Regions from separate parts of the Rhizobium sp. SJZ105 genome, predicted to be linked through region 2. Evidence: predicted binding sites of a transcription regulator. Region 2 holds the regulator's gene; the other holds the start of a gene.
What was found. Region 2 encodes HrcA, which represses chaperone genes, less so after heat shock. Its sites were predicted from a motif close to GTTAGCACTCNCNNNNNGNGAGTGCTAAC; they were not measured.
Positions count from the first base shown of each region.

Region 1 (11,937 bases), 370 kb from region 2:
GGTCCCGGCCGCAAGGATGAGTCCGGCGATTTCACCAAGGGTGCGGGTCTCGGCGAAGAGCAGATCGAAAAGGTTCTGTTTTTCGTCGGCATCAAGGATTATGCGGAAAGCGCCGATGATCTCGCACAACTGGTTGCGGGCACATCCAAAGGCGCGGAAGGCGTCGATGAACTGAACATCATCGGCTCTCTGGTTTCCGGTGCCGGTTACGATGCGACGCGTATCAAGATCGATCCCTCCGTCGTGCGCGGTCTCGAATATTACACCGGCCCTGTCTATGAGGCCGAACTGACCTTCGACGTCACCAACGAAAAGGGCGAAAAGGTCGTATTCGGCTCGGTCGGCGGTGGCGGCCGTTATGATGGTCTCGTCTCTCGCTTCATGGGTCAGCCGGTTCCGGCAACAGGCTTCTCCATCGGTGTTTCCCGTCTGATGACGGCCTTGAAGAACCTCGGCAAACTCGGTCAGGTCAAGCCGCTCGCCCCGGTTCTCATCACCGTCATGGATGGCGATGTGGACAGCATGGGCCGTTACCAGCGCTTCACGCAGGCGCTGCGTGCCGAGGGCATCCGCGCCGAAATGTACCAGGGCAACTGGAAGAAATTCGGCAATCAGCTGAAATATGCCGACCGTCTCGGCTCCCCCATCGCCATCATCCAGGGCGGTGACGAGCGCGCCGAAGGCGTCGTGCAGATCAAGGACCTGATCGAAGGCAAGCGCCTCTCCGGCGAGATCGAGGACAATGCCAGCTGGCGCGAAGCGCGGGTGGCACAGATCACCGCGCCAGAAGCCGAACTGGTGGCGAAGGTTCGCGAGATTCTGGAGCATCATGCAGAGGACGTTCGCCGCGCCGCTGAAGGGCGCTGAGGCGATGGCGATCCTCGCGCTCGATCACCTTCAACTGGCGATGCCCGTCGGCCGGGAAGACGAGGCGCGCGCCTTTTATGGCGACCTGCTCGGCTTTGCGGAGCAGGCAAAACCCGCCAATCTGGCGGCGCGGGGCGCATGTTGGTTCTCATCTGGACCGATAAAACTCCACCTCGGCGTCGATCAGGATTTCAGACCTGCCAGGAAAGCCCATCCTGCCTTTCTGGTAGACGATCTCAGTATCTTGCGAAAAACACTTGAAACTGCAGGCTACCATGTGGTTGAGGATGAGCCGCTCGAAGGATATCACCGGTTTTATGTCCTTGATCCCTTCGGAAACCGCATCGAAATGATGCAGCCGCTCGAACCGTGACGAAAAGTACCGTTCCATGCCCCTGATCGACATGCCGGAATTTTCCGGAGAGCTACTGGAAGAATTCGCCGCGCGCCGCACAAGTCGTGTGAACACGCCTGTGATCCAGCCTGCCGAACCGTTTCTGGATATGGCGGGCGAGGATTTGCGTCGGCGTATTTTCATGACGGAGAGCGAGACAGGCGAAAGCCTGTGCCTGCGCCCCGAATTCACTATTCCCGTCTGCCTGCGCCATATCGAGACAGCGACGGGTACGCCGAAGCGTTACTCCTATCTGGGTGAGGTCTTCCGCCAGCGCCGGGAGGGTGGGAACGAGTTTTATCAGGCCGGCATCGAGGATCTTGGCGATACCGATATCGCCGCCGCCGATGCCCGCGCCGTGATTGATGCAACCGCCATTCTGAAACGCCTTTTGCCTGGCCGTTCGCTCGCCGTCACGCTGGGCGACCAGCAGGTGTTCGAGGCGGTCGTTGCAGCGCTCGGCCTGCCGCTCGGTTGGCAGAAACGGCTGGTGCAGGCTTTCGGCGATATGGCGCAGCTCGACGCGCTGCTGGAAAGCCTCGTGCACCCCAAGCCCATGACCGGCCTTGACGCGCGGGTCGCTGGACTTCTGGCAACGGGCGAAGAGGCGGTGCTGGTCGATTATCTCGACACGGTAATGCAGGAAACCGGCTATTCCACCAATGCCAGCCGCTCGCCGCAGGAAATCGCTCGCCGTCTGCGGGAAAAGCTGGCGCTTGCCGCCACGCGTCTGCCGGATGAGAGTTTCGAACTGCTCAAGCAGTTTCTGGCCCTGCAGGCGCCCTTGCCGCAGGCCTCGCAAGTTCTGGCCGATTTCGCCGCGAAGGCGAAGCTGAAACTGGACGGTGCGCTTTCCGCTTTCGATAAGCGTGTCGCGGCCCTTGCGAATGCCGGGGTCGATCTCGAAACAGTCAGCTACGGCGCGGCCTTCGGCCGTCCGCTCGATTATTATACTGGCCTCGTTTTCGAGGTGATGGAAGAAGGTAGCGATAGCGTTTTGGCCGGTGGTGGCCGTTTTGACCGGCTGCTGACGCTGCTAGGCGCGCAGGAAAAAATACCGGCCGTGGGCTTTTCCCTCTGGCTGGATCGCATCGAAACGGTGCGCGGGAGCGATAAGCCATGATCACCATTGCCTTGCCCTCCAAGGGCCGGATGAAGGAAGACGCCTCCGCCGTTCTGGAACGCGCCGGGCTGAAGGTCGCAGCTGTCGGTAACGACCGGTCCTATCGCGGCCGCATCGTAGGGCGCGACGATATCGAGATTGCCTATCTCTCAGCCTCCGAGATCGCCCGCGAAATTGGTGCTGGCAGCGTGGATTTCGGCGTGACGGGTGAAGACCTGGTACGAGAGGGGCTGACCAACGCCGATGCGCAGGTGGAATTCTGCGCCCGCCTCGGTTTCGGCCATGCCGATGTCGTTGTCGCCGTGCCGGAAATCTGGCTGGATGTGGACAGCATGGCCGATCTCGGCGATGTGGCCTCGGAATTCCGTGCCCGTCATGGTCGCCGTTTGGCAATCGCAACCAAATACTGGCGGCTGACGCAGCAGTTCTTTTCGCGCCAGCACGGCATTCAGCTTTACCGTATTGTCGAAAGCCTTGGCGCCACCGAAGGTGCTCCGGCGGCAGGGCAGGCGGATATCATCGTCGATATCACCTCCACCGGCTCGACGCTGAAAGCTAACCACCTGAAAATCCTCTCCGACGGCATCATCGTCCGCTCGGAAGCCTGTTTCGTGCGCGCCCGCAAGCCGGACCACGAAGGTGATCCGGCGGTTCAGGAGATCGCGGCGCGAATAAAAGCGGCTGTCTGATAGCATAAAAGAAAAAAGCCGCCGGAGCGATCCGGCGGCTTTTTTCTTGGTCAGCCTATGGGTTCAGGCGCGGGCGGTAACGAAGCCGCGCTTTGCGTCGACGGAGTAGGCGCCTGCACCGAAGGTTGCGAGCAGGATATAGGCGCCGGCAAGGGTGATGTTCTTCATCAGCATGATGCCGTTCAGTGTGTTGATCCAGCCGAGAGCAGGCTCAGGCCAGCCGGGAACGGCAACGGTGCCGCTGTGGAATACGAGGCCGGTGAACACGCAGAATGCTGCAAGCGCCCATGCGGCGATCTTCGTCTGGAAACCGGCGAGAATGGCAAGACCGGCAACGAGTTCGAACAGGCCGGCAAGATAGGCAAGCGCGGTTGCGGCAGGCATGCCGGCGCCCGAGATCATGCCGGCAGTGCCAGCCGGATCGGTGAGTTTGCCGAAGCCGGAATAGATGAAGATGAAGGAAAGCAGAATGCGGGCGATGAGAACGAGAGCGTTCTGGCTGCTGGACATGGAGTATCTCCGGTAAGTGATCGGCGTGTCGCCGGTTAAACTGCAAGGTGATGTCTGGAGATATCAATGACCGAAAATCATGCATCTATAAAGATGAACAATAGAAGACAAATTGTCTTCATTTTGTGAACGACCAACAATGTCGTTCAATGACATTGAGCGCGCATCCCCGTTTGAACGGGACCATTCGACTCGATCTATCTATTTGTTTTAACAAATTTTCCTGACATAAAGCCGCTGCGCAGTTTTACTGGAAACGCGCTAGGCGGCGAAGCGCATATCCTCGAAACGCGGAAACAGGAAGAGCCCCGAAATGCGCCCTTGCTGGCCGATCTCGAAACCCGAGGATTCGCCCATGCAAATAAGCGGCTGCCGCATTGCCGGCAGGGTGAACAGGCCGGTGGAAAAGCAGAAGCGTGAGGGTGCGGCGGAAGCCTGTTCGAAAATTTCGAGCACGCGGTCGTGGTGACCCCGATCATAACAGCGGATCAGGCTGAGCAGGCCGCACTCACCCTGCGGCAGCCCATGCATGAAAGATGCATGTTCGCCAAGCTTGATGACGCCGCTCGAAAGATCGCCGCTCCATTCCTCCGAAATAAAGAAATGCGAGAGGGTCTGAGTATCCGGCATGGTTGTCGCGGCCGCAGGCAGAGCATCGTTGCGTCTTGATATTTCGAACAAATCGCGCCCCCGCATGAACATCGTACCAGCGCTGCAATCTCAAGCGTCGCTGCCAAGTTGATTTTTCATCGCCATCCGCATTCGAGCGTGCCTGCCAAGCATCGAACCCCTTCAATGCTTGCATCCCGCCGCGGCACCCTCACGGGCGCTGACTTATAGTTTATTTTCTTCTACCCACAACAACCTGTCAGAGAGAAAATCAAAAATAATATGTATTCCTTCATCGTAATCGCGAAATATATGAAAAAAAGACAACTAAATGTCGTGCTTATAAACTGGAGAGGGCGAAAATCCGCCCCATCGGCAATTGTGATTCGCCTCTATCGGCACCCGATTATTGCACGCGCTGCCAAAAACAAGCCGACTAAAGTTATCGCTGTTTCAAAAAGAGACAATATTTTTTAAGCCCGATCCCGGCAAGTGAAGATATCGCGCCAGCTGTCCCAAGGGGCATGGGCGGCAACGAAAAAGGGCGATCCGAAGACCGCCCTTTCGTATTCCAGTGACAGGACTGATTAGAAGTCCATGCCGCCCATGCCGCCGCCAGGCATCTGGGGCATTGCCGATTCCTTCTTAGGAAGTTCGGCGATCATGGCTTCGGTGGTGATCAGCAGCGAAGCAACCGAAGCTGCGTTCTGCAGGGCCGTGCGAACAACCTTGACCGGGTCGACGATGCCGAGCTGGATCAGGTCGCCATATTCGCCGGTCTGGGCGTTGTAGCCGTAGTTGTCTTCGTTCCGGTCGAGGATCTTGCCAACAACGATGGAAGCTTCGTCACCTGCGTTTTCTGCAATCTGGCGAACCAGAGACTGCAGAGCCTTGCGGACGATGTTGATGCCGGCTTCCTGGTCGTCGTTCTCACCCTTGACGGTGATCTTCGTGGAAGAACGCAGCAGGGCAACGCCGCCGCCCGGTACGATGCCTTCCTGAACAGCAGCGCGCGTCGCGTTGAGAGCGTCGTCGATGCGGTCCTTCTTTTCCTTCACTTCAACTTCCGTCGAACCGCCAACGCGGATCACGGCAACGCCGCCAGCGAGCTTGGCAAGACGTTCCTGCAGCTTTTCGCGGTCGTAGTCGGAAGTGGTTTCTTCGATCTGCGCCTTGATCTGGGCAACACGGCCTTCGATGTCGGACTTCTGGCCAGCACCGTCAACGATCGTGGTGTTTTCCTTGGAGATCGAAACCTTCTTCGACTTGCCGAGCATGTCGAGGGTAACGCTTTCGAGCTTGATGCCGAGATCTTCGGAAATGACGGTACCACCGGTCAGGATGGCGATGTCTTCCAGCATGGCCTTGCGGCGGTCGCCGAAGCCAGGAGCCTTGACGGCAGCGATCTTGAGGCCGCCACGCAGCTTGTTGACGACGAGCGTTGCAAGGGCTTCGCCTTCTACGTCTTCAGCGATGATGACGAGCGGCTTGCCGGTCTGAACGACAGCTTCGAGAACAGGCAGCATGGCCTGGAGGTTCGAGAGCTTCTTTTCGTGCAGAAGGATGTATGCGTCTTCGAGGTCCGCAACCATCTTTTCCGGGTTGGTCACGAAGTAAGGCGACAGGTAGCCGCGGTCGAACTGCATGCCTTCGACGACTTCGAGTTCGGTTTCAGCGGTCTTGGCTTCTTCAACGGTGATGACGCCTTCGTTGCCGACGCGCTGCATTGCTTCAGCAATGTCGAGACCGATCTGACGCTCGCCGTTTGCAGAGATCGTGCCGACCTGTGCAACTTCTTCCGAAGTGTTGATCTTCTTGGCCTTAGCCTGAAGGTCCTTGACGACTTCTGCAACGGCCAGATCGATACCGCGCTTGAGGTCCATCGGGTTCATGCCGGCAGCAACTGCCTTTGCACCTTCGCGAACGATGGCCTGGGCCAGAACCGTTGCGGTGGTGGTGCCGTCACCGGCGATGTCGTTGGTCTTGGAGGCAACTTCGCGAACGAGCTGTGCGCCCATGTTCTCGAACTTGTCTTCGAGTTCGATTTCCTTGGCGACAGAAACGCCGTCCTTGGTGATGCGCGGTGCGCCGAAGGACTTGTCGATAACGACGTTACGACCCTTCGGGCCGAGGGTGACCTTCACTGCATCAGCGAGAATGTCGACGCCCTTGAGCATCTTTTCGCGCGCTGTGCGGCCGAATTTGACTTCTTTGGCTGCCATTTTCAAAACTCCTGGTTTCGAATGGCCGGACGGGGTCCGGCTTGAAATTTAAGGAAACGATGGGTGCGGCGAAATCAGCCGATGATACCCATGATGTCGGCTTCCTTCATGATCAGAAGGTCTTCGCCGTCGAGCTTGACTTCGGTGCCCGACCACTTGCCGAACAGGACGCGATCGCCAACCTTGACGTCGAGAGCGACGACCTTGCCGGCCTCATCGCGAGCGCCGGAACCGACGGCGACGATTTCGCCTTCCTGCGGCTTTTCCTTGGCGGTATCGGGAATGATGATGCCGCCCTTGGTCTTTGCTTCGGACTCAACGCGACGAACGACGACGCGATCATGAAGCGGGCGGAAATTGGTGCTTGTCATTGCCTAATCCCTCGATCAAATGACTTCAGGAACCTTTTGAAGGTTCACGTGATGGGTGTTAGCACTCCTCTTGTTGGAGTGCCAGCAAAGCCGAGATAAGGAGGCGTCCCCCCGGAGTCAAGAACGCACTGCCGGAAAAATTTCACGGCCTATGGTTACCAGCGTTCCATGACAGAAAATTTCCACGCTATGACGGGCGAGGACAAATCGCTCTTTTTCAGGCAGCCTTCGTTTTCGGCGTAGAGGGGTTTTATGTTCGGATGGTGGCCGGTGGTCCGGAGGCAGGCCTGGCGCCGCTTTTTTCCTTGCCATCGGCGTCCTGCTTTGCCATGTGACGCACACCCTTTTTTCGCACCCGGAAAGCATATCATGGCCCATCGCATTCTCACCCTCGGCGAAATCACTGATGGGTTCGACGTTGTTCTTTCGGATGTCTGGGGCGTGCTGCATAATGGCGTTAGCGCTTTCCCGGATGCGGCGGTTGCGCTGCACGACGCGCGCAAGGCCGGCAAGACCGTGGTGCTCATCACCAATTCGCCGCGTCCGGCCCCCGGTGTCATCGCCCAGCTTCGCGTTCTCGGCGTGCCGGATGAGGCCTATGACCGCATCATCACATCGGGCGACGTAACCCGCGGCCTGATCGCGGAAGGCCCGAGAAAAGTCTTTCTGCTCGGCCCCGAGCGGGACATGCCGCTGCTGGAAGGTCTCGATGTCGAACGGGTCGGCGAGGCGGAAGCGGAATCCGTCGTCTGCACCGGTTTCTTCGATGACGAGACGGAAACGCCGGAAGATTATACGGAAATGCTGAAAGGCTTCATCGCCCGCAAGGCGCCGATGATCTGTGCCAACCCCGATCTGGTGGTAGAGCGCGGCGAGCGCATCATTCCCTGCGCCGGCGCCATGGCGGCATATTACGAACAGCTTGGCGGCGAAGTCCGTATTGCCGGCAAACCGCACGCGCCGATCTATGAAGCCTGCCTTGCGGCGGCGAAAGAAGTGCGCGGCGATTTCCCGAAGGATCGCGTGCTCGCCATTGGCGATGGCATGCCGACGGATGTGAAGGGCGCAATTGCGAGTGGCCTCAACCTTCTTTATATCAGCGGCGGCATTCACGCCGCCGAATATACGCTGAATGGCCAGACGGACGAGGCGCTTCTGAACGCCTATCTGAAGGGGCAGGGCGCGGCTCCCGGCTGGTGGATGCCCCGCCTTGCCTAGGAAACGTCTGGCGTAAGCCGGCGTAAAAAATGGATCGACTGCAATGACCGTCTTTCATCGCAATGAAAAAAAGGAGCCGCTGCCTGAAGGCTTGCGCGGCGGCGTCATCGCGATCGGCAATTTCGATGGTGTGCATCGCGGCCACCGCGCCGTTCTGGACCGGGCGCTGGAACTGGCCGAGGCGCGTGGCGTTCCGGCACTGGTGCTGACCTTCGAACCGCATCCCCGTTCCGTCTTCCGCCCTGAAACGCCGGTCTTCCGCCTGACGCCTGCGCCGTTGAAGGCACGTATTCTCGAGGCCATCGGTTTCCGCTCGGTCATCGAATACCCCTTCGACCGCGAGTTTTCGCAGCGCTCGGCGGAAGAGTTCGTCAATTCCATTCTGGTCGACTGGCTGGGCGCCAGCGCAGTCGTCACCGGCTTTGATTTCCATTTCGGCAAGGGCCGCGAAGGTGGCCCGGCATTTCTGATGGCGGCCGGCAAGCGCAACGGCTTCGACGTGACGCTCGTGGATGCCTTTCGCGACGAGGGCGCGGATGTCGTCTCCTCTAGCCGTATCCGCTCGCTTCTGTGCGAAGGAGATGTGGCAGGTGCCGCCGGACAACTCGGGTATCGTTTCACGGTGGAAAGTGAAGTCATCGGCGGCCAGAAGCTGGGGCGAACTCTGGGTTACCCAACGGCCAACATGGCGCTTTTACCCGAAACGGAGCTGAAAGCCGGCATCTATGCCGTGCGGTTCCGCCGCCCCGACGGAGCGATTTACGATGGCGTTGCAAGCTTCGGTTACCGCCCGACGGTCACCGATAACGGTGCGGCACTTCTGGAAACCTACGTCTTCGATTTTTCCGGTGATCTCTATGGTGAGGTGTGTTCGGTATCCTTCTTCGGGCACCTGCGTGACGAGCTGAAATTTGACGGCTTGGACCCTCTGGTCGCGCAGATCAGGCGGGATGAGGAAGAGGCGCGGGCGATGCTGTCAGGCGTGCGGCCGCTCAGTGAATTGGATGCGAAGATAGCATTTTGAGCGGGCAGATAATCCTGTCCCGGATTGTCGTCGCTTTTCACTTCCTTTTTGCCGGAAAACCGCATAAACAACCGGCCATGTCCCAATACCGGTTGCTGTTTAAAGTTCAGATAGGCCGAATTATTGGCCCGGCCTTCCGCCCGCTCTGAAGAGCCGGAAGGTCCGGGATTTTGGCGCTCGTCATGGCATTTGACATGGCGCTTTCCGTATTTGCCCTCTTTGAAATTGAGACGGCGCGACCGACACGGCGCGCAACAACGGTACAATTATGAGCGACACCGCAGAAAAATTCGACTATTCCTCGACCCTCTATTTGCCGCAGACGGATTTCCCGATGCGTGCCGGCCTGCCGCAGAAAGAACCGGAAACGGTGAAGCGCTGGCAGGAAATGGGCCTTTATAAAAAGCTCCGCGCCTCCGCCGCCGGTCGCGAGAAATTCGTGCTGCATGATGGCCCGCCCTATGCCAACGGCAACATCCACATCGGCCATGCGCTGAACAAGATCCTGAAAGACGTCATCACCCGCTCGTTCCAGATGCGCGGTTTCGATGCCAATTACGTGCCCGGCTGGGATTGCCACGGCCTGCCGATCGAATGGAAGATCGAGGAAGCCTACCGCGCCAAGGGCAAGAACAAGGACGAGGTTCCGGTCAACGAGTTCCGCAGGGAATGCCGTGACTTCGCGGCTGGCTGGATCAAGGTTCAGTCGGAAGAGTTCAAGCGCCTCGGCATCGAGGGTGACTTCGAAAACCCCTACACAACCATGAACTTCCACGCGGAAGCCCGCATCGCCGGCGAACTGCTGAAGATCGCCAAGAGCGGCCAGCTCTATCGCGGTTCCAAGCCGATCATGTGGTCGGTTGTCGAGCGCACGGCGCTGGCGGAAGCCGAGGTCGAGTATCACGACGTTGAAAGCGACATGATCTGGGTGAAGTTCCCGGTGAAGGACGCTGCGCCAGCTCTTTCCGGCGTCTCTGTCGTCATCTGGACAACCACGCCGTGGACCATCCCCGGCAACCGCGCCATCGCCTTCTCCTCGCGGGTCGAATATGGCCTGTTCGAAGTCGAAAGCGCGCAGAACGATTTCGGGCCGCAGCCGGGTGAAAAGCTGATCTTCGCCAGAAAGCTTGCCGATGAGGCTGCTGCCAAGGCGAAGGTGACCTTCAAGTTCGTGCGCGATGTGAAAGCTGAAGAACTGGCCGCCATCACCTGCGCCCATCCTTTGGCGTCGCTTGGCTACGATTTCCCGGTTCCGCTTCTCGATGGCGACCACGTCACCGACGATGCAGGCACGGGCTTCGTGCACACCGCGCCGAGCCATGGCCGCGAGGACTTTGACGTTTGGACCGCGCATCAGCGTGAGCTGGAAGCGCGCGGCGTTTCGCCGGCCATCCCGTTCCCCGTTGGCGATGACGGTTTCTACACCGAGGACGCACCCGGTTTCGGCCCGTCTGCCGAAGGCGGTGCGGCCCGCGTCATGGATGATAACGGCAAGAAGGGCGATGCCAACGAGCGCGTCATCAAGGCGCTGATCGCGGCCAATAACCTGTTCGCGCGCGGCCGTCTGAAGCACAGCTATCCGCATAGCTGGCGCTCCAAGAAGCCGGTGATCTTCCGCAACACGCCGCAGTGGTTTGTCTATATGGACAAGGAACTGGGCGACGGCACGACGCTGCGCTCGCGTTCGCTTGATGCCATCGACCAGACCCGTTTCGTTCCGGCATCCGGCCAGAACCGCCTGCGCGCCATGATCGAAGGTCGGCCCGACTGGGTTCTGTCACGCCAGCGCAGCTGGGGCGTGCCGATCGCGGTCTTCGCCGACGAGCAGGGTGAGGTTCTGGTCGACGAGGCTGTCAACGCCCGCATCCTCGAGGCCTTCGAGGCTGAAGGTGCGGATGCCTGGTTCGCCGAAGGCGCCAAGGAACGTTTCCTCGGCAATGACCATGACCACGCCAAATGGCAGCAGGTCATGGACATCCTCGATGTGTGGTTCGATAGCGGCTGCACCCATACCTTCACGCTGGAAGACCGCCCGGACATGAAGTGGCCGGCGGATGTCTATCTCGAAGGCTCGGACCAGCATCGCGGCTGGTTCCATTCGTCGCTGCTGGAAAGCTGCGCGACGCGTGGCCGCGCGCCCTATAATGCCGTCGTCACCCATGGCTTCACCATGGACGAGCAGGGCCGCAAGCAGTCCAAGTCTCTCGGCAACGTTGTTGCACCACAGGACGTGATGAAAGAGTCCGGCGCGGATATCCTGCGCCTGTGGGTCATGACGACCGATTACTGGGAAGACCAGCGTCTGGGCAAGGCCATCATCCAGACCAATATCGACGCGTATCGCAAGCTGCGCAACACCGTGCGCTGGATGCTCGGCACGCTTGCCCACGATAAGGGCGAGGAGATCGCCTATGCCGATCTGCCAGAACTGGAAAAGCTGGTACTGCACCGCCTGTCCGAGCTGGATAAGGTCGTGCGCGACGGGTACGACGCCTTCGACTTCAAGAAGATCGCCCGCGCCCTGATCGATTTCGCAAATGTGGAGCTGTCGGCTTTTTACTTCGATATCCGCAAGGACACGCTTTATTGTGACGCGCCGTCGTCGCTGAAGCGCCGTGCATCGCTGTCGGTCATCGCCAAGCTGTTCGATTGCCTCGTCACATGGCTTGCGCCCATGCTGCCCTTCACCACTGAAGAAGCATGGCTTTCGCGCTATCCGGATGCGGAATCGGTGCATCTCGCCCAGTTCCCGGAAATTCCGGCGGAGTGGAACAACGACGCGCTGGAAGCGAAGTGGGAGAAAATCCGCAAGGTCCGCACGGTCGTCACCGGTGCGCTCGAAGTGGAACGCCGTGAAAAGCGTATCGGCTCCTCGCTTGAGGCAGCGCCCATCGTGCACATTGCCGACGC
Region 1 is NZ_VIUP01000001.1:1,205,211-1,217,147, reverse strand. Features, by position in the region: gene hisS (histidine--tRNA ligase) at 1-867, shown strand, start outside; gene FB593_RS06130 (VOC family protein) at 872-1,240, shown strand; gene FB593_RS06125 (ATP phosphoribosyltransferase regulatory subunit) at 1,257-2,384, shown strand; gene hisG (ATP phosphoribosyltransferase) at 2,381-3,073, shown strand; gene FB593_RS06115 (DoxX family protein) at 3,137-3,583, opposite strand; gene FB593_RS06110 (hypothetical protein) at 3,845-4,279, opposite strand; gene groL (chaperonin GroEL) at 4,780-6,414, opposite strand; gene groES (co-chaperone GroES) at 6,489-6,785, opposite strand; gene FB593_RS06095 (TIGR01459 family HAD-type hydrolase) at 7,155-8,003, shown strand; gene FB593_RS06090 (bifunctional riboflavin kinase/FAD synthetase) at 8,047-9,027, shown strand; gene ileS (isoleucine--tRNA ligase) at 9,296-11,937, shown strand, end outside.
Region 1: a site for HrcA is predicted at 6,843-6,871, ahead of groES (co-chaperone GroES). Genes of this name have one in related genera too.

Region 2 (11,937 bases):
TTGTAACGGATTCATCTCCACCGTCCATGGGCGTAAAATTCGAATGGGGGCTTTTAAAGGCCTTCGAAACGCTTGGATGCGCGCGCGGCTTGACGTAAGCTCGTACTCGCAAATCACTACAAAAAGGAAATTTTCCATGAGTGTGCGTGTATCTGGTAAACATATGGAGATCGGCGAATCTTTCCGGCAGCGGATTGAGGACAATATAGGTCTGGCAGTTACCAAATACTTCGATGGGGGGTATTCAGGCCAAGTGACCGTAGAGAAGTCCGGATCGCGTTTTGCAGCCGATTGCAAACTGCATCTCGATACGGGCGTTGTATTGCATGCGGCGGGTCAGGCAAATGATCCGCAAGCGAGTTTCGATGCCGCCGCCGAGCGTATCGAGAAGCGCCTGCGTCGCTACAAACGGAAGCTGAAGGACCATCACCACAATGGTTCTGCGGCGAACGGCGCGATGTCGGAAATCGCCTATACGGTAATGGATGCTGTCCCCGATGAGGACCACGAGGTTCCGGAAGACTACGCACCCACGATCGTTGCGGAAAGTTCGAAACAGATAAAGACGATGTCCGTCGCCAGCGCCGTGATGGCGCTCGACATGACGGACGAACCGGTTCTGCTGTTCCGCAGCCCCGGCAAGGAATATCTCAACATCGTCTACCGACGACATGACGGCAATATTGGCTGGATCGACGCGGAAACGATCAAGAGCTGAACAGTCTGACAAGACATGGGAGGCAGAGCGCGAAAGCGTATCTGCCTCCTGCATCGTCTCGATGGCATGAAGGAAAAAGAGAATGGCGTTGGCAGATTTGCTGCAACAAGATGCGATTATTCCCGCCCTCAAGGTGAATTCCAAAAAGCAATTGCTTCAGGAGCTGGCCGCAAAGGCAGCCAGAATTACCGGAGTCTCGGAACGGGAAGTTTTCGACGTCATCCTCCAGCGTGAGAAACTCGGCTCCACCGGTGTGGGGCACGGCATTGCCATTCCGCATGGCAAGCTGAGCAGCATCCATCAGATCACCGGCGTCTTCGCACGTCTTGAAACACCTGTTGATTTCGAGGCGCTGGATGACCAGCCGGTCGATCTGGTTTTCCTGCTGCTTGCACCCGAAGGCGCCGGCGCGGATCATCTGAAGGCGCTGTCGAGAATTGCCCGAGCTTTGCGCGACCCCGAGCTGGTGGCCAAGCTGCGTGCCACCGATTCCGACACGGCAATCTACGCCTTCCTCAATCAGGAGCAGGCGACCGCTGCCTGATCAAAGGCTGCCGACGGTCCTTTCCATGGACAAAAAAACGCGCCCTTGAGGCGCGTTTTTTATTGGAGCATTTCAAACGAAAGCGCGTCCAGCTTTTTACATCTGGACGCGCTTTAGATGATGGAATGCCTCACGCATCCTTCTCGTTGACGGAGGCGGTGCCCGGCTCGGGCGCTGCGGCGGTCTCCACCTTCGGGCCACCCTTTGAGACGCCAACCATGGCGGGGCGCAGCACCCGGTCACCGATGGTGAAACCGGCCTGAACCACCTGAAGTACCGTGTTGTTCGGAACTGCCGTGTTCGGAATTTCGAACATCGCCTGGTGGAAATTCGGATCGAATTTTTGGCCTTCCGCATCGATCTTTTTGACGCCATGGCGCTCCAGCGTCGAGAGCATCGAGCGCTCCGTCATCTCGACACCTTCGATCAGGCCGTTGAGACCGGCTTCGCCATTGGTCTTGAGTTCGTCCGGAATGGCTTCAAGAGCGCGGCGAAGATTGTCGGAAACGGCAAGCATGTCGCGCGCGAAAGCGGCGAGAGAATAGGCCTTCGCATCCTTGACTTCGCGTTCGGTGCGGCGACGAAGATTGTCCATTTCTGCTGCAAGACGCAGGAACTTGTCGCGCAGATCGGCATTTTCGGCCCTGAGCAGTTCGATCGGATCGGGCTCGGCAGCTTCCGCCGTCTCTTCCCCTGTAAATGCGGGTTCGACAAACTCTTCGGCGACGTCCGCGTCAGGTCCGGGCTTTTTCGTATCGTCGGTCATGACGTTCTCCAGATTTGAATATTGTTGGTTGCGCCCGATATCGAGGTTTGAAGGGCAAAAATCAAGGCTTGCGGCGAAAAGCTTGCCGCATTCTCTAACCTTGCGGGCTTGTCCTATCTCTGCTTTCGGGAAAGGCGGGCCATAATTTGTGCGGTGTAGTCCACCATAGGCACGATACGGGCGTAATTGAGCCTCGTGGGACCGATGACGCCGACGGCACCCACAACGCGATTTTCCTCATCCCGATAAGGTGCCACGATCAGTGACGAGCCGGACAGCGAGAAGAGCTTGTTTTCCGAGCCGATGAAAATCCTGACGCCTGAGCCACTTTCTGCAAGGTTGAGGATCTCGATGAGGTTTTCCTTGCGTTCCAGATCGTCGAACAGCAGGCGCACACGATCGATATCTTCCTCACCGGCCAGACCTTCCAGCAGGTTGGAGCGTCCGCGTACGATGAGGCGGCCGAGCTTGCCCTCTTCATTGTCGCCCGCCCATATGGCGAGACCACGTTCGATGAGGTCCTGCGCGAGCGTGCCGAGTTCCGACTGCAATTCGGCACGCTGCGTCTGAAACTGGCCCCGCAGTTCCTGCAGCGTCTGCCCGGAAAGATGGGCATTGATGAAATTCGCCGCCTCTGTCAATTGCGATGACGAAATGCCGACCGGCAATTCGATGATACGGTTTTCGACCTGATTGTGGTCCCCTACCAGCACGGCAAGCGCCTTGGTGGGCTCCAGCCGGATGAATTCAACGTGCTTGAGAATGACGTCGCTCTTGGCCGTCAGCACCAGGCCCGCACCGCGCGACATGCCTGAAAGCATGCGGCTTGCCTCCGTCAGCAACCCTTCCAGCGATTGCTCGTGGCCGGCGACTGGACCGATCTGGCGGTCGATACTGGCTCTCTCATCGGCGGGCAGATCGCCCACCTGCATGAATGCGTCCACGAAGAAGCGCAGCCCCGTCTGGGTGGGCAGGCGACCGGCGCTGATATGCGGCGAATAGATGAGACCCAGTTCCTCGAGATCACTCATGACGTTGCGAACGGAGGCCGGTGAAAGCGACATCGGCAACAGCCGCGACAGGCTGCGCGACCCCAAGGGTTCGCCGGTGTCGAGATAGCCTTCGACGATGCGCCGGAAAATCTCCCGCGACCGTTCATCCAGCAACGATGCCTGATCTTTTGAAAGCGGTGCGGAAAAGCCCATATCATCCGTTCTTTATCGTCAAAACTCTGTCCGTACCAATATAATGCGTTGCACCGCTGCGGCAAAATGGAAATTGGCTTTGCAAAACCCCGGGGCGCGCCTTAGAAGGCAGGAACCAACATGGAGAGTGGATCATATGCGGCCTTCAGGCAGAAAAACCGATCAGATGCGCAAGGTTTCCTTCGAGCGCAATTTCTCGAAACATGCCGAAGGTTCCTGTCTGGTCAAATTTGGTGATACGCATGTGCTCGTCACCGCAAGCCTTGAGGAAAAGACGCCGCCGTGGCTGCGCAACAGCGGCAAGGGCTGGGTCACCGCCGAATACGGCATGCTGCCGCGTTCCACTCATGAGCGGATGAAACGCGAGGCCTCGGCCGGCAAGCAGGGCGGACGCACGCAGGAAATCCAGCGCCTCATCGGCCGCTCGCTGCGTGCAGTGGTCGACCTGCAGGCGCTTGGCGAGCGCCAGATCAGCATCGACTGCGACGTCATTCAGGCCGATGGCGGCACGCGCACGGCTTCCATCACCGGCGCATGGATCGCCCTGCATGATTGCCTGAAGTGGATGGAAACTCGCAACATGATCAAGGTCGAGAAGGTCCTGAAAGACCATATCGCCGCGATCTCCTGCGGCATCTTTGCAAAACAGCCGGTCATCGATCTCGATTATCTCGAGGATTCCTCCGCCGAGACCGATGCGAATTTCGTCATCACCGGCTCCGGCGGCATCGTCGAGGTGCAGGGAACCGCGGAAGGTGCCCCCTTCTCCGAAGAGGAATTCCTGACGCTGCTCGGTCTTGCAAAGGCCGGATGCAGCGAACTGGTCGCCCTTCAGAAGCAGGCAATCGCCTGAGCCGACAGGAAAACGTCATGCGCAAGCTCGATACCAGAACGATCGTTGTCGCCAGCCACAACAAGGGCAAGATCGCCGAAATCGCCGACCTGATCGGGCCTTTCGGCTTTTCAGCCAAATCGGCTGCGGAGCTGAACTTCGTGGAGCCGGACGAGACAGGCACCACCTTTGAGGAAAATGCTGCCATCAAGGCGCTTGCGTCTGCGAAGGCGTCCGGCCTGCCGGCTCTGTCTGACGATTCCGGTCTGGTGATCGATGCGCTGGATGGCGCGCCGGGCGTTTACACCGCCAATTGGGCGGAAACGGCTGACGGTACGCGCGACTTCGCCATGGCCATGCAGAAGGTCGAGGATGCGCTTGCCGAACGCGGTGCAACGAAGCCGGAAGACCGCACGGGCCGCTTCGTCAGCGTGCTGTGCCTTGCCTGGCCGGACGGGCATGTCGAATATTTTCGCGGCGAGGTGGAAGGCACGGTGGCGTGGCCACCGCGTGGAACGAGCGGTTTCGGCTATGACCCGATCTTCAAACCGGAAGGTTACGACACCACATTCGGTGAAATGACCGCAGACGAAAAACACGGCTGGAAGCACGGCGATGCGTTTGCGCTCTCCCACCGTGCCCGCGCGTTCAAAAAATTCGTCGAAACCTGTCTGGAGGCATGAACCCGATGACCGGGGAGCACCAACTTTCTGCCCCCGGCGCGTCGCTTCTGCCGGATACGGGCGATCCCGGTTTCGGGATCTATCTGCACTGGCCCTTCTGTGCGGCCAAATGCCCCTATTGCGATTTCAACAGCCATGTCCGCCACCGCCCGGTGGATCAGGACCGGTTCACTGCGGCGTTCCTCAGCGAAATGGCAAAGATGCGGGCGCTCAGCGGTCCGCGTGTCGTTACCAGCATTTTCATGGGCGGCGGCACACCTTCGCTGATGGACCCGCAGACCGTAGGCGCGCTTCTTGATGGCGTTTCGCGCTTCTGGCATGTGCCTGATGGTATCGAGATCACCATGGAGGCCAATCCTTCAAGCGTCGAGGCGGAGCGGTTTCGCGGTTACCGGGCAGCCGGCGTCAATCGCGTCTCGCTCGGCGTCCAGGCGCTGAACGACCGGGACCTGAAGTTCCTTGGCCGTCTGCATGATGTTGCCGATGCGCTTAAAGCCATCCGTCTGGCGCGGGAAATTTTTCCGCGCATGTCCTTCGATCTGATTTACGCCCGCCCGAACCAGACGGTGGCCGAATGGGACGCTGAGCTGAAGGAAGCCGTCTCCTACGCCGTCGACCATCTGTCGCTCTATCAGCTCACTATCGAGGAAGGCACGCCGTTCTACGGGCTGCACAAGGCTGGCAAGCTGATCGTACCGGATGGCGAGCATTCGGCGGTGCTTTATGAAGCGACGCAGGAAATCACCGAGCGTTACGGCATGCCGGCGTACGAGGTTTCCAATCACGCCCGCCCCGGTGCGGAAAGCCGCCATAACCTGACCTATTGGCGTTATGGCGATTATGCCGGTATTGGACCCGGTGCGCATGGACGCCTGACCAATGGCGCCTCCAAGCTCGCCACCGTCACCGAGCGCCATCCCGAAACCTGGCTCGATACCGTCGAGCGTGAAGGCCACGGCATGGTCGATCAGGAGCTTCTCGGCGTCGACGAACAGGCAGACGAACTGCTATTGATGGGTCTTCGCCTGCGCGAAGGCATTGATCTTGCTCGCTGGAGCGATCTCTCCGGCCGCGAACTCGACCCGGAGAAAGAGGAATTCCTCCTGCAACACGGCTTCGTGGAACGGATCGGCAATTCCCGCCTGCGCTGCACCCCTTCCGGCATGCTTATTCTGGATGCCGTGGTCGCCGATCTCGCCTGCTGACCGGCAGCCTGCCTGGTCCTGAGCCAATCAACAACCGAGAAACCAATAAAAAAGCGGCCCGAAGGCCGCTTTTTTCATGCGTTGTTTTCGTTGATCAGGCGCTTCAGCAGCTCAACCTCGTGGCCGAGCTTGGTGTCGCCGGAAATCAGATCCTCGATCTTGCGCACCGCGTGAAGAACCGTGGTGTGGTCGCGACCGCCGAAACGGCGACCGATCTCGGGAAATGAGCGCGGTGTCAGCATCTTTGCCAGATACATGGCGATCTGGCGCGGCTTGACGATGACGCGGGTGCGACGGTTGGAAACCAGCTCCTGCCGCGACACATTATAATGCCTGGCGACGATGCGCTGAATATCCTCGATACGGACGCGCTTGGCCTCCCCACTGCCGACGAGGTGCGACAGCAGCTCATCGACACGGTCAACCGAGAGGTTCGGCTCGAAAGAGCGTCTGAACATCAGCTGGTTGAAGGCGCCTTCAAGCTCGCGTCCGCTCGCCGTCACGCTTTTGGCCACATGGGTCAGTATTTCGTCCGAAATCTCGAAAGACGGATCGTCCTGACGTGCAGAACCCATGCGACGGTTGAGCATTTCGTAGCGCATGTCGTAATCGGGACCTTCGATCTCGATGGCCATGCCACCCTGAAGGCGCGAACGGACACGCGGATCAAGCGATTCCAGCTCCCACGGCGCGCGGTCAGCGGCCACGACAACCTGCTTGGCGCTGTCGAGCAGCATGTTCAACAGGTGGCAGAATTCGTGCTGGATCATCTTGCCCTGCAGGAACTGCATGTCGTCGATGACAAGAAGGTCGATATTGCGCAGGGTGTCCTTCAGCGTCAGCGCATCATTGTCGCGGATCGCGGTCGCAAAACGCCACATGAAATATTCGGCCGTCAGATAGACCACACGCGGGTTGCGCGGGCTGTCGATGGCGGCATTGGCAATCGCCTGTAGAAGGTGTGTCTTGCCAAGCCCGACACCCGCATGAATGAACAGCGGATTGAAGCGCACAGCACCGGCACCCGCTTCAGCGATCGTCTTCGCCGCCGCAAGCGCGACGCGGTTGGACGAGCCCTCGACAAAAGTGTCAAAGGTGAAACGTGTATCGAGCGGCGAACCGAACAGCGGCCCGGAGCTACCCTGCCGCAGCGTCGCCTGCGCCGCCGCAGGCTGTGCAGAAGGTGCTGTCGCCGGCTGCGACGGAATGAAGGACTTGTTGCGCGCAACCGCGCCCATGTCCTGAACGGGCTGCACCCGTTCCTCGACCTGCGCGGGGCGGGCCGGGCGGCTGGCGGAGCGGACAAGAATTTCCACCTTCAGCACGTCCGGATCCTCGCTTTGGACGAGACTGGTGATCAGATCCATATAACGGTTGTTGATCCAGGACTTCAGAAAGGTCGTCGGAACGGTAAAACGGACGACGCTTTTCGAAACGGTGTGGAGTTTGAGCCGTGCAAACCAGCTTGCATAGACCTCGGGACCAACCTGTGCCTTCAGCCGCGCGCTAAAACGTTCAAACAGCGCATCGTGCTTCATTGCCGATTTATCCCCTGCCGCTTCTGAGCAAGCTGCATCACGAGCCTGTGGTGCGCGGTCCCCATCGGCCACCGCACCCATCGCCAAATTCAATTTCATATTGCCGCCTTTCAAATTGCCAATCATAGCCTGACGATCAAAAAACGATCGCCAGAGATCCCCCTCGTATTATTTCCCGCCTCCAGCACTCCCCTCGAAAGAGCGTCAAAGACTACTACTTGTTTGCGAGCCGGTTATCCCATTTCCCTCCCCTTCATGGAGAGGCCTGCGACACGCTAAAAACGCTCCTTTCGCTACAACTGTAAGGCGCATTCTTAAGGACAAAAAGCTCCAGCCCGTTCCGAGACCGAAACGGCACAAAAAGCTCAATGACCTGAGAAAACGGACCTCGAAAGGCCCGCCAGCAAGAAGGTGAATATCGTCGATACGATCATCGAGATAATCTGTGGACTGAGATCCGCACCCCTTGTTGAAATGCATTTAGGCAGGATCGTGGGGAGAGATCAATGGCGTTTTTTCTGCAAAAACTCAGATCGACCATTGACTCGCAATGGTCGTTTTGCATCACCGGCAAGGTCCGAAGCAGAATCGCTTATGAATCAATGAGATTCAATTTTGGCATTTTTCGATAGCCCGTTTTGGCAAAAAAATAAAAATCTTCTTGACTCAAAACTGGCTGCGACTTCCGTAGAGAAAGCTTCCCATTTTTCGGGAGACCTCCGGCAATCCATTGTTTTTATTCAGTTTTTCTTGTCGCTCATCTGACATGCGTTTGTCACGTTACGGCAGGAATGATTAACGTAGGGTTAGAATCACAAAAAGCCCGGTCAAAAGACCAGGCTTTTTGAATAGTTAATTGTGATTAGCCGGATTAGGCGGAAAGAGCCTTAACGCGCTGGGCAAGACGCGACACCTTACGGGATGCCGTGTTGCCATGCAGAACGCCACGCGTCGCTGCGCGCTGGATCTCAGGCTGAGCTGCCTTCAGAGCTTCGGTGGCTACTGCCAGATCGCCCGAAGCGATAGCTTCCTCGACCTTGCGGATGAAGCCGCGAACGCGCGAACGGCGAGCCTTGTTGACTGCGGTACGGCGAGCGATCTTGCGGGTCGCCTTTTTCGCCGAAGTTGTATTGGCCATGTATGCCTCTCTTCGAATTCAAACCAAATTCCGCAACCAGAGGATCGGGTCGTTCGAAGACCTCACTTAACCCAAGAATGCGGGAGTAATTTCGGACAAGCCGGATGGCTTTCCTTAACCGTGGGCGGGCATATACCGCTAAAGCGTACGCCCGTCAACGCGCAAATGGCGGAAAACGCCGATATTCCGAATCCTTAGCGATTCCGGAAAGCGGGTTTGCGCTTTTCAACGAAGGCCGCCATGCCCTCCTTCTGATCCGCTGTTGCAAAGAGCGACTGAAAGGATCGCCTTTCATATCTCAGCCCTTCCGAAAGAGGAACCTCGAAGGATCGATTGACGCTTTCCTTGGCCATGAGAACGGAAGCGCGAGACAGCGAGGCGATGCGCGTGGCGGCATCCACCGCCTCATCCATAAGATTTGCCGCGGGGACGATCCGCGAAACGAGGCCGGCGCGCTCTGCCTCGGCCGCATCCATCATGCGGCCGGTCAGAACCAGATCCATCGCCTTCGCCTTGCCCACCGCCCGCGTCAGCCGCTGCGAGCCGCCCATGCCGGGAATGACGCCAAGCGTGATTTCCGGCTGGCCGAATTTCGCAGTGTCCGAAGCGATGATGAAATCGCACATCATTGCCAGCTCACACCCGCCGCCCAGCGCAAAGCCGGAGACTGCGGCAATGACCGGCTTGCGGGTCGATGCGACCTCGTCCCAGCCGCCGAGAAAGTCGCCGACATAGGCATCGACAAAATCCAGCCCCTGCATTTCCTTGATGTCCGCGCCAGCGGCAAACGCCTTTTCCGAACCCGTTATAATGATCGCACCGATGGAGTCGTCGGCAGAGAACGAGGAGAGAATGTGCCGAAGTTCCTTCAGAAGCACCGAATTGAGGGCGTTGAGCGCCTTGGGCCGGTTTAGCGTGATGACGCCCACCTCGTCGCGTTTCTCGACCAGTATCGTTTCATAATCCACGGCAGTCTCCCTCGCCATTATTCCGCCTCAGCTACTTCTGGCAGGCCGCGCAATAAAAGGTCGAACGACCGGCCTGCACTATCCTTTCAACCGTACCCCCGCAGCCGGGTGTACGGCAAGGCTGGCCTTCCTGATCGTAGACTGAAAAGGAATGCTGGAAATAACCGAGCGTTCCGTCCGTCTGTATATGGTCGCGCAGGGAAGAGCCTCCGGCAGCGATTGCGTCCGCGATCACGTCCCGGATCTTCTCCGTGAGATTGATGAGCTGCGGCTTCGGTTCTCCGGTTTTGGTCACCAGCGTTCCCGCCGCCCGCAAAGGCGAGAGATGGGCACGCCACAGCGCCTCACAGACGTAGATATTGCCGAGGCCCGCAATGACCTTCTGGTCCAGCAGCGTGCTTTTTAACGGCTGGCTTTTACCCTGGAACCGGCTCGCGAGATAATCCGCGCTCAGCGCGTTGCCGGTCGGTTCCGGTCCCAGCTCCGCAAAAGCGGGGTAGAGGTCGAGCTTGTTGCGCTCCACCAGATGCATGAAGCCGAAGCGGCGGGGATCATTATAGATGACGCAGATGCGCTCTTCGCCTTTATCCAGATGAAAGATGACATGATCGTGCTTGCCGTCCTTCGAGCGGGCATAATGAAACGCGCCGGGCGCGTTCCTATTCCCTGCCTCATCTGCCGCCGCCTCGATACGGAACGAGCCGGACATTCCAAGATGGGCAACGATCGTCAGCCCGTCTTCCAGCTCTATCAAGAGATACTTCGCCCTGCGCCCGAGCGATATGATCGCCCTGCCCTCGATCAGGCCCGCGAAGTCCTCCGGGAACGGAAAGCGCAGATCGGGACGGCCAAGGTGGAGCTTGCGGATTCTTGCCCCTTCCATGGTGGGCGCGAGGCCGCGTCTGACGGTTTCGACTTCTGGCAATTCTGGCATCTGGCTTATCCGGCAGTTTATCGTTAGGACCATGTGGTCTATACAATGCACGCGAAATGTCGCGCCCAGGCGATGCGGCAACAGATAGCGTCGCCATGGCGTTTCCGCTATGGTCCGCCACGCAATTAATATGGAGACAGACGATGACCGACGCCCGTACCACTGCCCAAGGCGGCATGGAAACGTCCTATGGCTTCCACAAAGTGGACGAAGGCAAAAAGCAGGGGCTGGTCAACGATGTCTTCCACAAGGTGGCCAAGCGCTACGACATTATGAACGACGTGATGTCGGCCGGCCTGCACCGGCTGTGGAAGGACGCCATGGTGTCCTCGCTTTCACCGCGCAAGGACGCCTCTTACAAGGTGCTTGACGTAGCTGGTGGCACCGGCGATATCGCCTTCCGCATCGTGGAAGCCTCCAACCGTCTGGCGCATGCCACCGTTCTCGATATCAACGGCTCGATGCTTGCCGTTGGCGAGGAGCGCGCGGCAAAACGAAAGCTCTCCGACAATCTGACCTTCGTTGAAGCCAATGCCGAGGAGCTGCCCTTCGAGGCGAATACCTTCGACGCCTATACGGTCGCCTTCGGCATTCGCAACGTACCGCGTATCGACGTTGCGCTGAAAGAAGCCTACCGCGTACTGAAACGTGGCGGGCGACTGCTGGTGCTGGAATTTTCCGAGGTGGAAATGCCGCTACTCGACCGCGTCTATGATGCATGGTCGTTCAACGCCATTCCGCAATTCGGCAAGATGATTACCGGGGATGCCGAGCCCTATCAATATCTGGTCGAGTCTATCCGCAAATTCCCCAATCAGGAGGATTTCGCGACGATGATCCGTACCGCCGGCTTTTCGCGCGTGACCTATACAAATTACACCGGCGGTATCGCCGCCCTGCATTCCGGCTGGAAGCTTTAAGACCATGTCCGGCAAAAGCAGGAGACAAGCATAAGCATGAGCACTTTGGGCGCATATTTCCGCCTCGCAAGGGTTGGCTGGGTTCTCGTGCGCGAAGGCGTCGTGCTGGCCTTGCCATCCGATGACCTTCCTGCCTCCGCGCAAGTGATGAAGGCATTGCTGAAGCCATTCGCCCGCAGCAAGGCCAAGCGGGCGCAGCGTAGCGACCGGCTGGCGGTAGCTGTCGAGCGGCTTGGCCCGTCCTATGTGAAGATGGGACAGTTTCTGGCCACAAGGCCGGATGTCGTCGGCGCCGACTTCGCCGACGATCTTGCGAGCCTGCAGGACCGCATGGCATTTTTCCCCGCAGCCGCGGCCAAGGCTAATATTGAAGGTTCGCTCGGGCGGTCTGTTTCGGAACTCTACAGGGAATTTGGCGATCCGATCGCCGCCGCTTCCATCGCCCAGGTTCACCCGGCGATAGTGGATACGCCGAAAGGGCCGCGC
Region 2 is NZ_VIUP01000001.1:1,573,426-1,585,362, forward strand. Features, by position in the region: gene hpf (ribosome hibernation-promoting factor, HPF/YfiA family) at 137-718, shown strand; gene ptsN (PTS IIA-like nitrogen regulatory protein PtsN) at 801-1,262, shown strand; gene grpE (nucleotide exchange factor GrpE) at 1,393-2,028, opposite strand; gene hrcA (heat-inducible transcriptional repressor HrcA) at 2,142-3,233, opposite strand; gene rph (ribonuclease PH) at 3,370-4,086, shown strand; gene rdgB (RdgB/HAM1 family non-canonical purine NTP pyrophosphatase) at 4,104-4,748, shown strand; gene hemW (radical SAM family heme chaperone HemW) at 4,754-5,953, shown strand; gene dnaA (chromosomal replication initiator protein DnaA) at 6,028-7,491, opposite strand; gene rpsT (30S ribosomal protein S20) at 8,363-8,629, opposite strand; gene FB593_RS07990 (enoyl-CoA hydratase) at 8,824-9,597, opposite strand; gene mutM (bifunctional DNA-formamidopyrimidine glycosylase/DNA-(apurinic or apyrimidinic site) lyase) at 9,629-10,531, opposite strand; gene ubiE (bifunctional demethylmenaquinone methyltransferase/2-methoxy-6-polyprenyl-1,4-benzoquinol methylase UbiE) at 10,675-11,451, shown strand; gene ubiB (2-polyprenylphenol 6-hydroxylase) at 11,488-11,937, shown strand, end outside.